Regions from separate parts of the Pseudarthrobacter sp. CC4 genome, predicted to be linked through region 1. Evidence: riboswitches for the same ligand, from Rfam matches in the RefSeq annotation. Region 1 holds a riboswitch; the other holds the start of a gene.

Region 1 (7,172 bases):
ACCGGCGCCCTCCACCGCACTGCGGCGGGAGGGCACCGGCCCCAGGATTCAGTAGAGGGGGACCGCATCATCCGCTCGTTCATCGGCGATGCCAGCCGGGTCCGGGCACGCGCCTCCTGACGCCCTAGCTTCCGGCGGCAACACGGGGCTCCGGCAGGTACACCTTGCCGCCGGCCGCCCGGAATTCCTCGCTTTTCCCCTTCATCCCCGCGGCCGCCGCCAGGGCCGCCTGCGACTCCGCCGAGCCAAATTCGTCCCGGATGTCCTGGCTGATCCTCATGGAGCAGAACTTGGGACCGCACATGGAACAGAAGTGCGCGGTCTTGGCAGGTTCTGCGGGCAGGGTCTCATCATGGAAGGCTTCCGCCGTGACCGGGTCCAGGGACAGCGCGAACTGGTCGCGCCAGCGGAATTCGAAGCGTGCCTTGGACAGCGCATCATCGCGCTCGTGCGCCCCCGGGTGGCCCTTGGCAAGGTCTGCCGCGTGTGCGGCGATCTTGTAGGTGATCACCCCGGTCTTGACGTCGTCCTTGTTGGGCAGCCCCAGGTGTTCCTTCGGGGTGACATAGCAGAGCATGGCAGTGCCGTAGCGTGCGATCTCCGTGGCACCGATGGCCGAGGTGATGTGGTCGTAGCCCGGTGCAACGTCGGTAACCAGGGGCCCGAGTGTGTAGAACGGCGCACCCTTGCACAGCTCCTGCTGGCGCTCTACGTTCTCGCGGACCAGGTGGAACGGGATGTGCCCCGGACCTTCCACCATCACCTGCACGTCGAATTCCCAGGCGCGCGCCGTCAGCTCAGCCAGTGTGTCCAGTTCGGCGAACTGGGCAGCGTCGTTGGCATCCGCCGTCGCCCCTGGCCGCAGCCCGTCACCCAGGGAGAAGGCGACGTCGTACTTCGCGAAGATTTCGCACAGCTCATCGAAGTGCGTGTAGAGGAAGTTCTCCTGGTGGTGGGCCAGGCACCAGCCTGCCATGATCGAACCGCCGCGGGACACGATGCCTGTCACCCGGTTGGCTGTCAGGGGCACGTAACGCAGCAGGACGCCGGCGTGGATGGTCATGTAGTCCACACCCTGCTCGCACTGTTCAATGACGGTGTCGCGGAAGATCTCCCAGGTAAGGGCATTGGCTTCCCCGTTGACCTTCTCGAGGGCCTGGTAGATGGGGACGGTGCCGATGGGGACGGGGGAGTTGCGGAGGATCCATTCGCGGGTGGTGTGGATGTCATCGCCGGTGGAAAGGTCCATGACGGTGTCGGCGCCCCACTGCGTTGCCCACTGCAGTTTGTCCACCTCCTCCGCGATGGAACTGGTAACGGCCGAGTTGCCGATGTTGGCGTTGATTTTCACCAGGAAGGCCTTGCCGATAATCATCGGCTCGGACTCGGGGTGGTTGATGTTGCTGGGGATGATGGCGCGGCCCGCGGCCAGCTCGCTGCGGACCAGTTCAACATCGCAGTTCTCGCGCAGCGCCACAAAGCGCATCTCCGGGGTGATCACGCCCTGCCGCGCATAGTGCATCTGCGTCACGGTCCTGCCGTCGACGGCGCGGCGGGGCACGGGGCGCGCTCCCTTCCACTCGGCGCTGGCGGCGCCGCGGCGGACAGCCGAGCGGCCGTCGTCGAGCAGGTTCCGTTCCCTGCCGCTGTACGCCTCGGTGTCTCCGCGTGCTTCGATCCAGTCCGTCCGGAAGGCTGGGAGGCCGACGACGGGGTCGCTGCCAGGTCCTGCCGTCCGGTAGGTCCGGAACGGCCTGTTCGGCGTCCCGTTCGGGGAAGGTTCCAGCGCAATCTCCGTCACCGGGACCCTGATCCCCGTGCCGGCATCCTCAAGGTAGGCCAGTGAATGGGATTTCAGGGACTGGGTCACCGTTGGCTGGTTGCCGGCTGCTCCCATCGCCGGACGGTCTTGGGCAGGGTTCAGCTGTGCATTTTGTGTACTCAAGGAATACTCACTTCCTTCGCCGGCATTACCCGGACAGGTTCAACGGTCGCAGGCTGCGTCAGCCCGATCTCAGCCCCTGCAGGGGCACCCGTGTGGTCAAGATGTAAGCTACCACACGCCCCCGGAAGGGCGGCGTCACATTTGCGGGTGCTAGCCTGACCGGGCATCGAAAGGAAGCCCGATGGCAGACATCATTCACTTTCGCGGACCCGTCCTGACCGCCCCGGACCGGGTACGCCATGGACTCTGGTCGGTGGACGGCAAGCTCACGTTCAGCCGGCCAACTGCCCCTCCGGCGCGGGAGCTCGACGGCTGGGTGCTGCCGGGATTCGCTGACGCCCACTGCCACATCGGACTGGGCCCCGCCGGCCCGGTCGAACCCGCCCTTGCACGGGAACAGGCGCTGGCTGACCTCAACGCCGGAACCCTGCTGGTCCGCGACGCCGGCTCACCTGCCGATACCCGCTGGATGCAGGGCGGCCGGGACTTTCCGGTGCTGATCCGGGCAGGACGGCATGTGGCCCGCACGCGCCGCTACCTGCGCGGCTTTGCGGCGGAGGTCGAACCCGACGGGCTCGTGGAGGCCGTGCGGAAGCAAGCACGCGACGGCGACGGCTGGGTCAAACTGGTGGGCGACTGGATCGACCGGAGCGCCGGCGACCTCGCGCCCTCCTTTCCTGCCGCCGTCGTCCGTGACGCTGTCCAGGCTGCCCATGATGAAGGTGCCCGGGTCACGGCGCATTGCTTCGCCGAGGACACCCTGGACCAGATGCTGGACGCCGGCATTGACTGCATTGAGCACGCCACGGGGCTGCTGCCCCGCCACCTGCCCCGGTTCGTGGAGCAGGGCGTGCCGATCGTGCCCACCCTCATCAACATCGCTACCTTTCCTGACATAGCGGAGCAGGCAGACGCCAAGTTTCCGCGCTACGCCGCCCACATGCGCGCCCTGTGGGAACGCAGGCTGGAACGGGTGGCGGAGGCCCATTCCGCCGGCGTACGCATCTTTGCCGGGACGGACGCAGGCAGCGTGGTCCGCCACGGGAGGATCGCAGATGAGATCCTCGCCCTGCACGGGGCCGGCCTGCCCATGCCTGCGGCCCTGGATGCCGCCTGCTGGGCAGCCCGCACGTGGCTGGGAGCGGACAACCTGGAGGAAGGCGCGCGGGCCGACGTCGTGGTGTGCCGCGAAGACCCGCGGACCACCCCGGAAACGATCAGGGCGCTGGAACACGTGGTGCTGGGCGGCCGCATCATCCGCTGAGTTATTTGAGGCCGCCACTTGGAATAAATTGAAGCTTCAAGTAATTTTAATATGTGACAGGCCGCCGACGGGACGGCCTCCAATACAAGGAGCCTTCAAATGACCGACGCAGCCGCCCGCCAGGACCTCCTTCCTGCCGACCTCGCCATGGGCACCGTGATGCTCAAGGTGGGCGACATGAAGGTCATGACCGATTACTACCAGCGGGCCCTCGGCCTGGAGGTCGTCGCGGAGCAGGACGGCGGGCTCTACCTCGGCCGGCTGCAGAAACCGCTGGTGCACCTGGCTCCCGCTCCGGGCCTGACGCTTCCGGGCCGGGGAGAGGCCGGCCTCTTCCACACCGCGCTGCTGTTCGAGAACCAGGCAGACCTGGCCGCGACCATCGCCACGGCCGCGCAGTTTGAACCCCGTTCCTTCACCGGCAGCGCAGACCACCTTGTCAGCGAGGCCTTCTACTTCACCGACCCCGAAGGCAACGGGATCGAACTCTACTGGGACCGGCCGCGCAGCAGTTGGTCCTGGAACGGCACTGACGTGGTGATGGACAGCCTGGCCCTTCCGCCGCAGCGCTATTTGGAGCAGCACCTCACTGAGGAGTCCCTGGAACGCCAGCGGGGAACCGTTGCGGGCGTGGGCCATGTGCACCTCCAGGTGGGCGACGTCCAGACCGCCCGCGACTTCTACGTGGGGACCCTCGGCTTCGAAAAGACCGCAGGCTGGCACGGCCAGGCCCTGTTCGTCTCGGCGGGCCGCTACCACCACCACATGGCAATGAACGTATGGAACAGCCGCGGCGCGGGGCCGCGCAAGGACACCCTCGGCCTGGGTGAGGTCCTCATCGAAGTGCCGTCGGGGGACGACGTCGGCGCCCTCGCCGACCGCCTCAAGGTTGCCGGTGTTGCCGCCCACCACACCGGAGCCGAACTCCGGTTCGAGGATCCGTGGCGCAACAGGATCCGGGTGGCAGTCCGCTGACCGGCGCACTCCCGGACAGGGGCTGCGTGCCGCCGCAGGGGTTGTCCGCCGGCTGGTACCGCCGGGAAGGCCCGGCGGTACCTGTACTAGGCTGAAACCGAACTGCCGGGCAGCGCGCGCTGCATCCCGGCGGGCCGCACCGTCAACGGAATGAGGGCACTTCCCATGGGCTTCACCGAAATCTTTGTTGCCACCCACGACGCCGCACTGAAGCGCGGCGGCATCCTGGACAAGGGCGGCAGCGCCCCTGCCGGCGACGCGGTCCGGATCCCGGGAATCAGCGACTTTGAAGTGGAACAGCTGGGCGACCTGGCCGGAACCGCCGTCCATGCCGGCGGGGCAGACTATGAGCTGACCATGGTGGACGTGGCGAGCGATTCGCTCCTTGCGGTTCCGCCCGCGATGGTGCGTGCCCTGGCCGACCTGCTCTCCTATGAAACCGAAGGGGAGGGCGACGTCCTCGACGACGTCGCTGAGCAGTGGGCGGCGCAGGATGACATGCCCTTCGATGCCGCCCAGGCGCGCACCTACGTGCGGCAGCTCGCTGAAATGGCCAGCGGAATCGCCGACTCGGAGCGCACCGGCCTCTACGTCTGGTCCGCCTGAGCCGTTCCTGCCCCGTCTGTCCGGGCGCGGCGGGGCCGCGCCAGGACGTGTCAAGTCGAAATCCGAACGCTGATCTGGCACAATAAACAGGTACTCGATCTGCGTGGCCCCTCTCTCCGCGTCAGGATCCTGTCCTTCGAGCCCGCAAGTATGGCCCGCCCCACGGGTGCAGAAAGCCGGGTTCACCCCCTTTTCTGAAACAGGAGTGACCACAACAGTGGCCGTAAAGATTCGCCTTAAGCGCTTTGGCAAGATGCGCGCACCGTACTACCGCATCGTCGTCGCGGACTCACGCACCAAGCGTGACGGCCGTGCCATCGAAGAAATCGGCAAGTACCACCCCACCGAAGAGCCCTCATTCATCGAGGTCAACTCCGAGCGTGCGCAGTACTGGCTGTCCGTCGGCGCCCAGCCGTCCGAGCAGGTCGCCGCGATCCTCAAGATCACCGGTGACTGGCAGAAGTTCAAGGGCCTGCCGGGCCAGGAAGGCACCCTGAAGACCAAGTCTGAGAAGGCTGCCTTCGTTGCCCCGGAAAAGGGTTCCGTGATCATCCCGGAAGCCATCACCAAGAAGGCATCCAAGTCTGATGCAGCCGAAGCACCCGCCGAGGCCGAAGCAGAGACCACCGAGGCTGAGTAGATTGCTGGCAGAAGCGCTGGAACACCTGGTCCGCGGAATCGTTGATTCCCCGGATGACGTCAAGGTCAGCTCCAAGAACAACCGCCGCGGGGACACCCTCGAAGTGCGTGTTCACCAGGACGACCTCGGACGGGTGATTGGCCGCCAGGGCCGCACGGCGCGTGCACTGCGCACCGTGGTGGCAGCCCTGGCCGGCGGGGAGCCGGTGCGGGTCGACGTCGTCGACACCGACCGCCGCCGCTGAGCGCTCGGCAATATCAGTTTTAGCTCCGGCCCCTCCACCAACGCGGTGGAGGGGCCGGAGTGCTTTCACCAGAACACCGTGGATTAACCACAACCCGAACAGAGGAACACATGCAGCTTCAGGTGGCACGAATCGGCAAACCCCATGGCATCCGCGGGGAAGTAACGGTCCAGGTCCTGACCGATGCCCCTGGGGACCGGTTTGTCCCGGGCGCCGAGTTCACGGTTGAACCGGCGGCCGTGGGCCCGCTCACCGTGAACAGTGCCCGCTGGAACAAGGACATCCTGCTGCTGGGCTTCGACGGGATCGAAACCCGCAATGAAGCGGAAACCCTCCGCGGTGCCAAACTCTTCATCGAAACCGAGGAGCTGGAGGAGGACGACGACGAGGGCTGGTACGAGCACGAGCTCGTCGGCCTGGAGGCCCGGGTGGGCTCAACCGTTGTGGGCAAGGTTGCCGCCCTCAACACCGGTACCGCGCAGGACCTGCTGATGGTCACCACTCCGGAAGGCGTCGAGATCCTGGTTCCGTTCGTCGAACAGATTGTTCCGGAAGTCAATATCGAGGAGGGCTACATCCTCCTGACGCCGCCGGAGGGTCTTTTCGAGCTGAACGCGGAGCCCGAAGCAGCCTCTTCGGAGCCGGAAGGCAAAGCGTAGATGCGGATCGACGTCGTCAGCATCTTCCCGGAGTACCTGGCACCGCTGGAACTGTCGCTGATCGGCAAAGCCAGGCAGGACGGGATCCTGGACCTGCGTGTCCACGATCTCCGCTCCTTCACCACGGACCGGCACCGGACGGTGGATGACACCCCCTACGGCGGTGGCGCCGGCATGGTCATGAAGCCCGAACCGTGGGCGCAGGCCCTGGCCTCGATTGCCGAAGACCGCCCGGAAGGGGCGGCCCGGCCGGTATTGATCGTTCCCTCGCCCGCCGGGGAGCGCTTCACCCAGGCGCTGGCCTACGAACTGGCGGAACAGGAGCACCTGGCGTTCGCGTGCGGACGCTACGAGGGCATTGACGAACGCGTCATCGAGTGGTCCAGGGAGCATTTCGACGTCCGTCCCGTCAGCCTGGGGGACTACGTCCTGAACGGCGGCGAGGTGGCAGTCCTGGCCATGGTGGAGGCCATCGGCCGCCTCCTGCCGGGCGTGGTGGGCAATCCCGAGTCCCTTGTGGAGGAATCCCACTCCGACGGGCTCCTGGAGTATCCCGTCTATACGAAACCGTCCGTGTGGCGTGACCGCGAAGTGCCGGCCGTCCTGTTGAGCGGCAACCACGGCAAGATCGCGCAGTGGCGCCGGCACGAACAGTTCCGCCGGACGGCGGAGCGCCGGCCGGACCTCCTTGAAACGTTCGACGCCGGAAAGCTGCCGCGCGCGGACCGCGCCGAACTGCAGGAGCTGGGGTACGACGTCGTCGACGGGCGCCTGCGCCGCCGCCCCGGTGCTGAAGGCGCCCAGGCGGACTCATCCAGGTCCTAGGGCGGGCGGCGGGG
Region 2 (7,172 bases), on a different contig from region 1:
CGTAGCCGCCCCTGCCGCTTCCACCGCCCCGGCAAGCCCTTTCGGCTCCCTCTTTTTGGAGCCAGGTTCCGCCACTTCCGTCCTGTTCCAGGCCCCGGATCTCAGCGCTGTTGTCCGGCCCGCGCCGGCCGCCACGGAAGAAGCTGAAGAAGAGGACACCGAGGACGACTCGGACGATGCCGGTAACCGCAGGAGGCGCCGTGGCCGCGGCCGCCGCGGCCGCAGCAGGACTGGCGAGCGTGACGGCGAAGACGCCGAAGGCTCCGATGCCGAGACCGATGCTGCCGATGACGCCGACGAGGAAGCCGCCGGGCAGGCCGACGAAGGCGTGACGTCCCGCCGTCGGCGCCGCCGCCGCCGTGGCGACCAGGACCTTGAACTGACGGGCGGGGGAGACGACGATCCACCCAACACGGTGACCCGCGTCCGCGCCCCGCGCCCCGTGGGAGAACCCGCGGTCAGCAACCGGGTCACCAGCGTCAAGGGCTCCACCCGCCTGGAGGCCAAGAAGCAGCGCCGCCGCGAATCGCGCGACACGGGCCGCCGCCGCACCGTCATCACCGAAGCCGAGTTCCTGGCCCGCCGGGAGTCCGTGGACCGCCAGATGATCGTGCGCCAGCGCGATGACAGAATCCAGATTGCCGTCCTTGAAGACGGCGTCCTGGCCGAGCACTTTGTCTCCAAGACCCAGCAGGATTCCCTGATCGGCAACGTCTACCTGGGCAAGGTCCAGAACGTGCTGCCGTCCATGGAAGCAGCCTTCGTGGACATCGGACGCGGCCGCAACGCCGTCCTGTACGCTGGCGAAGTCAACTGGGAGGCCGTGAACCTCGAGGGCAAGCAGCGCCGCATTGAAAACGCGCTCAAGTCCGGCGACACCGTCCTGGTGCAGGTCACCAAGGACCCCGTGGGCCATAAGGGCGCGCGCCTGACCAGCCAGATCTCACTGCCGGGCCGCTACCTGGTCTTCGTTCCCGGCGGTTCCATGACCGGCATCTCCCGCAAGCTGCCCGACGTCGAACGCAACCGCCTCAAGCGGATCCTCAAGGACCGCCTCCCCGAGCAGGCCGGCGTTATTGTCCGGACCGCTGCGGAAGGCGCCTCCGAGGAAGAGCTGACCCACGACATCAACCGGCTGCGGGCCCAGTGGGAAGGCATCGAAAGCCAGTCGAATTCCACCAAGATCCTTGCTCCGGAACTGCTGTACGGCGAACCGGACCTGACCATCAAGGTGGTCCGCGACGTCTTCAACGAGGACTTCTCCAAGCTGATCGTCTCCGGCGAGGAAGCCTGGGACACCATTGAGGCCTACGTCACCTACGTTGCTCCCGATCTGGTGGGGCGCCTCGAGAAGTGGACCAAGGACCAGGACATCTTCAGCGCATGGCGGATCGACGAACAGATCCACAAGGCACTGGAGCGGAAGGTCTTCCTGCCCTCCGGCGGCTCGCTGGTGATCGACCGCACCGAGGCCATGACTGTTGTGGATGTCAACACCGGCAAATTCACCGGCAGCGGCGGCAACCTTGAAGAGACGGTCACCAAGAACAACCTGGAAGCTGCGGAGGAAGTGGTACGCCAGCTCCGCCTGCGCGATATCGGCGGCATTATCGTCATCGACTTCATCGACATGGTCCTGGAATCGAACCGCGACCTCGTCCTCCGTCGGATGGTGGAGTGCCTGGGACGCGACCGCACCAAGCACCAGGTTGCCGAAGTCACGTCCCTTGGCCTGGTGCAGATGACCCGCAAGCGGATGGGCACCGGGCTGCTTGAAGTGTTTGGCGAGCAGTGCGAGGCCTGCGCCGGCCGCGGTGTGGTGACCCACGATGACCCCGTGGAGCACCGCCGGGCCAATATCGTGGCGGCCGAACACCACGTTCAGCGCTCGGACGCCCGCCCGGACGTCCGGAATGAAAGCCACCGCGCTGAGGCCCAGCGCGGGGACAGCAGCCAGCCCGGCGTCCGTCCTGACCGGAAGCGCCGCCGTGGCCGCGGCGGCCAGCAGGTGGACGCTGCTCCTGCAGCCGCCCTCCACGTGCACACGGTCCACCCCGACCCCACGGACGCCGAGCGGCACGCGAAGGCCGAAGCCACCAGGCTTGCCCTTGCCAATATTGCTGCGGCAGCACACGCCGCCCACCTGCACGACGATGAGGTAGCCGCGGCCCGGCAGGCTCCGCAGGTCCAGCCGGCGGAACCTGAGAAGCACGACGGCGACGCCTCCCGGCCTGCCGCCGTCCTCACCTTTGGCGGGGAGAAGGTTGCCCTGCCGTTCGTGGAGCACGCGGAGGAGCAGCAGCCGAAGCCGGCCCTGACGCTGGACCGGCTCGCCGAAGCCTTCGCCCACCTCGGTGAGCCTGCCCCTGCCGCGGAAGCCGCAGCCGGTCAGCCCGAACGGCGGGCGCCGGTAAAGGAGCAGCGGGAACCGGAGCAGGTCCGAGCACCGCAGCACGTCCAGGCACCGCAGGCGGAGTCGCCGCAGGTCCGGCCTGAGCCGCTGCAGGCTGCCCATGCGCTGCGCGAAAAGGACTATTCCGACCACACCCTGGAACAGTCCCGCCCGCGCCGGGCGCGCCGCAACCGCAGCGCCAGCCGCGCCCAGGGTGCGGCCAACGAGACCTCCGTCGAGCAGCACGAGAATGTCCCCGCCGCGGCGGCAGGGCATTCACACTCTGCAAAGGCGCCGGAAGCTGACCAGGCAGGTGCCCCTGCGCCAGGCAACGCCAAGCCTGCCGCGGAGCCCATCATCCTGGGTGTCGGGGTTCCCGCTTCGGAACTCTAGGCCACCGCACGCGACACGCTGGATGCCCGGCCGCCCACCACGTGTGGACGGCCGGGCATCCGGCATTTAAGGCCGCACCAGTCGCACTGCGTCACCTTCGCCCTGCGTACCGCAAAAAAGCTAGGCTGGTGAACCGACACGGGGTGCCGCGCACAGAGCCGGCTGAGATCCACACCCGTTGAACCTGTCCGGCTAGCACCGGCGAAGGGATGTCTCTTGTCTTCAACTCTCGAATTGCCCGCTGCCACCCCTCAGGGCGCCCCTGCCCCTGCAGCACAGTCCGGCCAGCGGCGGCACGTGCCCCGGGTCCTCTCGATCGCGGGCTCGGATCCGTCCGGCGGAGCCGGCGTCCAGGCGGACCTGAAAAGCATCGCGGCCCACGGCGGCTACGGAATGGCCGCCATCACTGCCCTCACCGCACAGAACACCCGCGGCGTACGCGGCGTCCACGTACCCCCTGCTGCCTTCCTCACCCGGCAACTTGACGCGCTCAGTGAGGACATCAGCATCGACGCCGTGAAAATCGGGATGCTGGGTGATGTCGCGGTGATCGAAGCTGTCCGGGCGTGGCTCGAAAAAGTCCGTCCCGGCGTCGTGGTTTTGGACCCTGTCATGGTGGCCACCAGCGGTGACCGGCTCCTGCAGGAATCCGCCGAAGCCGCACTTCGTGAGCTGCTGCCGCTGGCGCACCTCATCACGCCCAACCTGGCTGAACTTGCCATGCTGGTGGGCGGGAACGTGCAGGAGAGCTGGGAAGGCGCCCTGGAACAGGGCCGCGAGCTCTCTTCCGCCACCGGGGCGACGGTGCTTGTGAAGGGCGGACACCTGGCCGGGGACGAATGCCCCGACGCCCTTGTCAACACTGCAGGCACGCTTGGCCAGGACGTGGTGGTGGTCCCGGGCAGGCGGGTGGCAACGCTGAACAGCCACGGCACCGGTTGTTCACTGTCATCAGCCATGGCCACAGTCCAGGTGCGGCTGGGGGACTGGGAGGCAGCCCTCCGGGAGGTCAAGCCCTGGCTGTCCGGCGCGCTGGAGGCCTCGGAGTCGCTGCAGGTGGGTACGGGCAACGGACCAGTCCACCACTTCCACCACCTTCAGCCGGAGCCTGCTGAAGGCAGCTTCGCGGCGCGGCTGTGGGCTGAAGCGGAGGAGCACCTGGAAGCCATCTATTCCCTGGCGTTTATCCGGGACCTGGCCTCCGGGGACCTGGCCGAGAAACAGTTTGGCTACTACCTGGCCCAGGACGCCATCTACCTCAACGGTTATTCACGGGTGCTCGCGCGGACAAGTGCCCTGGCCCCCACCGAGGCAGAGCAACTCTTCTGGGCACGTTCCGCCGCGCAATGCCTGGAGGTCGAGTCTGAACTGCACCGCTCCTGGCTCAGTACCCGGACCGTTGAGCCGCAGCTGGGACCCGTGACCAAGTCCTACGTGGACCACCTGGTGGCGGCATCGGCGTCGGGCAGTTATGCCGTGCTGGCGGCAGCCGTCCTGCCCTGCTTCTGGCTGTACGCGGAGGTGGGCAAAACGCTCCACGCACAGTTCGTGGCTGCCGGGGAGCCGGCGGGCCATCCCTACGCGGAGTGGCTGCGCACATACGCGGATGAGGACTTCGCCGCGGCCACCCGCAGGGCGGTTGCCATTGTGGACAGTGCGGGGCGCACCGCTCCGGCGCATGAGAAGGACGCCATGGCCACGGCATTCAGGCAGTCCTGCCGCCTGGAAGTTGAATTTTTCGACGCGCCGCGCCTTCATTCCTGACGTCCGGACGGCCGCCGCGCCGGTACTATGGTGGGGCACCCCCCGGCCAAGGAAATGTGTTGTGGTACCTATCACAGACAACCCGCCGGAACCAGCCTCATTTGCGGCCGAAGCCAAAACTAGCGTATTCTAGATCTTCGGTGCTTACGCCAACACTTGGGTTATGACCCCACGGCGTTGAGGCACAGCGAGAGCCCAACCAATTATGGAACCGGGTTCCGCACGCAAATTTGTAATAAACGTCGAGAGAAGTGAGTTCCCAAGTGGTGTACGCGATTGTCCGCGCAGGCGGCCGCCAAGAGAAGGTTTCCGTTGGAGACTTCGTTACCCTGAACCGCGTCGCCGGTGGAGCTGGCAGCACCATTCAGCTGCCCGCACTGCTCCTGGTTGATGGTGACAAGGTCACCTCCGCCGCTGCTGACCTGGCCAAGGTAACTGTTACGGCTGAGATCCTCCAGGACCTCCGTGGTCCTAAGATTGTGATCCAGAAGTTCAAGAACAAGACCGGTTACAAGAAGCGCCAGGGTCACCGCCAGGAACTGACCAAGGTCAAGATCACTGGTATCAAGTAACCTTCCGTTACTGTTCAGGTTTTTCAGCAGATTCCCCAGAATTTAGAGGCAGGCATTTCAGATGGCACATAAAAAGGGTGCGAGCTCCACTCGCAACGGTCGTGACTCCAACGCACAGTACCTCGGCGTCAAGCGCTTCGGCGGCCAGGTAGTTTCCGCAGGCGAGATCATCGTCCGCCAGCGCGGCACCCACTTCCACCCGGGCGCCGGCGTTGGCCGCGGCGGCGACGACACCCTGTTCGCCCTGACCCCGGGCGCCGTTGAATTCGGCACCCGCCGCGGTCGTCGCGTCGTCAACATCGTTGCTGCTGCAGCTGCAGAGTAACAACCAGTTCTGAAGCGGTGGAGCGGGCCATGTGGTCCGCTCCACTGTTCTTTTAACCGCATTACAATCGTCTTGGCGCCCTTGGGTGTCCAGGAAACAGCACTGAGGAGATCCACGTGGCCAGCTTTGTAGACCGGGTAGTACTGCACGTATCCGGCGGTACCGGCGGCCACGGGTGCGTCTCCGTCCACCGTGAGAAGTTCAAGCCGCTGGGTGGTCCCGACGGCGGCAACGGCGGCAACGGCGGCGACGTGATCCTTCGCGTGGACCACCAGACCACCACGCTCCTTGACTACCACCACGCGCCCCACCGCCACGCCACCAACGGCGGCCCGGGCATGGGGGACTGGCGCGGCGGAAAGAACGGCGAGACGCTCATCCTGCCCGTTCCGGACGGCACGGTGGTCAAGTCCAAGGACGGCACCGTCCTCGCCGACCTCGTGGGCGAAGGCACCGAGTACGTGGCTGCGGCGGGCGGCATCGGCGGCCTGGGCAACGCCGCGCTCTCTTCGCAAAAGCGCCGCGCTCCCGGCTTTGCCCTCCTCGGCATCGAAGGCGAGTCCAGCGACATTGTGCTGGAACTGAAGTCAATTGCGGATATTGCCCTGGTGGGTTTCCCGTCCGCCGGCAAGTCCAGCCTTATCGCCGCCATGTCCGCGGCGCGGCCCAAGATCGCCGACTACCCGTTCACCACCCTGATTCCCAACCTGGGCGTAGTGCAGGCCGGGGATGTCCGCTTCACCATTGCAGACGTGCCGGGGCTGATTGAAGGCGCCAGTGAGGGCAAGGGCCTCGGACACCACTTCCTCCGCCATGTGGAGCGGTGTGCGGCGCTGGTCCATGTCCTGGACTGCGGAACGCTGGAGGCTGACCGGGACCCCCTCTCGGACCTGGCCGTTATCGAGGCCGAACTCGAAAAGTACGCCGTGGACATGAGCTACGCGGGCCAGGACGGTGAAGTGGTTCCGCTGAACCACCGCCCCCGCCTGGTGGCACTGAACAAGGTGGACCTGCCGGACGGCAAGGACATGGCCGAGTTCGTCCGCCCCGAACTGGAATCCCGCGGCTACCGGGTCTTTGAAATCTCGGCAACTAGCCACGAGGGCCTCCGCCAGCTGGGCTTTGCCATGGCCGAAATCGTCCAGGCGGCCCGGGACGCGGTGGCTGCTGCGCCGCCCAAGGTGCAGCCCGTTGTCATCAAGCCCCGCGCGGTCAATGAAGCAGGCTTCCGGATCCGCCGGGAAGAGAAGGGCCTTGAGCCGCTGTTCCGCGTGCTGGGCGAAAAGCCGGTGCGCTGGGTCAAGCAGACGGACTTCACCAACGAGGAAGCCATCGGCTACCTCGCTGACCGCCTGGCAAAGCTCGGCGTGGAGACGGAGCTGTTCAAGCAGGGCGCCAAGCCCGGCGACACAGTTGTTATTGGCGAGGATGACGGCGTTGTCTTCGACTGGGAGCCCACCATGATGGCCGGTGCGGAACTGTTGGCCTCGCCGCGCGGCACCGACGTCCGGTTTGCCGATATCGGCGACCGCCCCACGCGCGGACAGAAACGTGAAGAGCAGCAGGAACGCAAGGACGCCAGGGCGGCCGCCCGCGCCGAACTTGAAGCCGAGCGCAAGGCCGGCATCTGGACCGAGTCCGTGAGCGGCCGCCGGGTCGCCAAGCCGCTCAAGGAGAGTGGACTGGACGCAGGCGATGAGTTCTAGGGCGGCAGCTGCGGTGCCGC

The links. Region 1 has a riboswitch for thiamine pyrophosphate ahead of thiC (phosphomethylpyrimidine synthase ThiC). Riboswitches for the same ligand answer to the same signal wherever they lie in the genome.
Region 2: another riboswitch for thiamine pyrophosphate. It lies ahead of thiD (bifunctional hydroxymethylpyrimidine kinase/phosphomethylpyrimidine kinase); the one in region 1 lies ahead of thiC (phosphomethylpyrimidine synthase ThiC).

What each region holds. Positions count from the first base shown of each region.
Region 1 covers NZ_JARCCZ010000003.1:323,268-330,439, forward strand. The annotation lists gene PV768_RS04250 (alpha/beta fold hydrolase) at 1-120, shown strand, start outside; gene thiC (phosphomethylpyrimidine synthase ThiC) at 125-1,945, opposite strand; TPP riboswitch at 1,940-2,047, opposite strand; gene PV768_RS04260 (amidohydrolase family protein) at 2,127-3,209, shown strand; gene PV768_RS04265 (VOC family protein) at 3,309-4,184, shown strand; gene PV768_RS04270 (hypothetical protein) at 4,350-4,790, shown strand; gene rpsP (30S ribosomal protein S16) at 5,008-5,430, shown strand; gene PV768_RS04280 (RNA-binding protein) at 5,432-5,674, shown strand; gene rimM (ribosome maturation factor RimM) at 5,785-6,333, shown strand; gene trmD (tRNA (guanosine(37)-N1)-methyltransferase TrmD) at 6,334-7,158, shown strand.
Region 2 covers NZ_JARCCZ010000020.1:63,253-70,424, forward strand. The annotation lists gene PV768_RS14690 (Rne/Rng family ribonuclease) at 1-2,785, shown strand, start outside; TPP riboswitch at 2,915-3,012, shown strand; gene thiD (bifunctional hydroxymethylpyrimidine kinase/phosphomethylpyrimidine kinase) at 3,002-4,549, shown strand; gene rplU (50S ribosomal protein L21) at 4,813-5,121, shown strand; gene rpmA (50S ribosomal protein L27) at 5,183-5,446, shown strand; gene obgE (GTPase ObgE) at 5,563-7,152, shown strand; gene proB (glutamate 5-kinase) at 7,142-7,172, shown strand, end outside.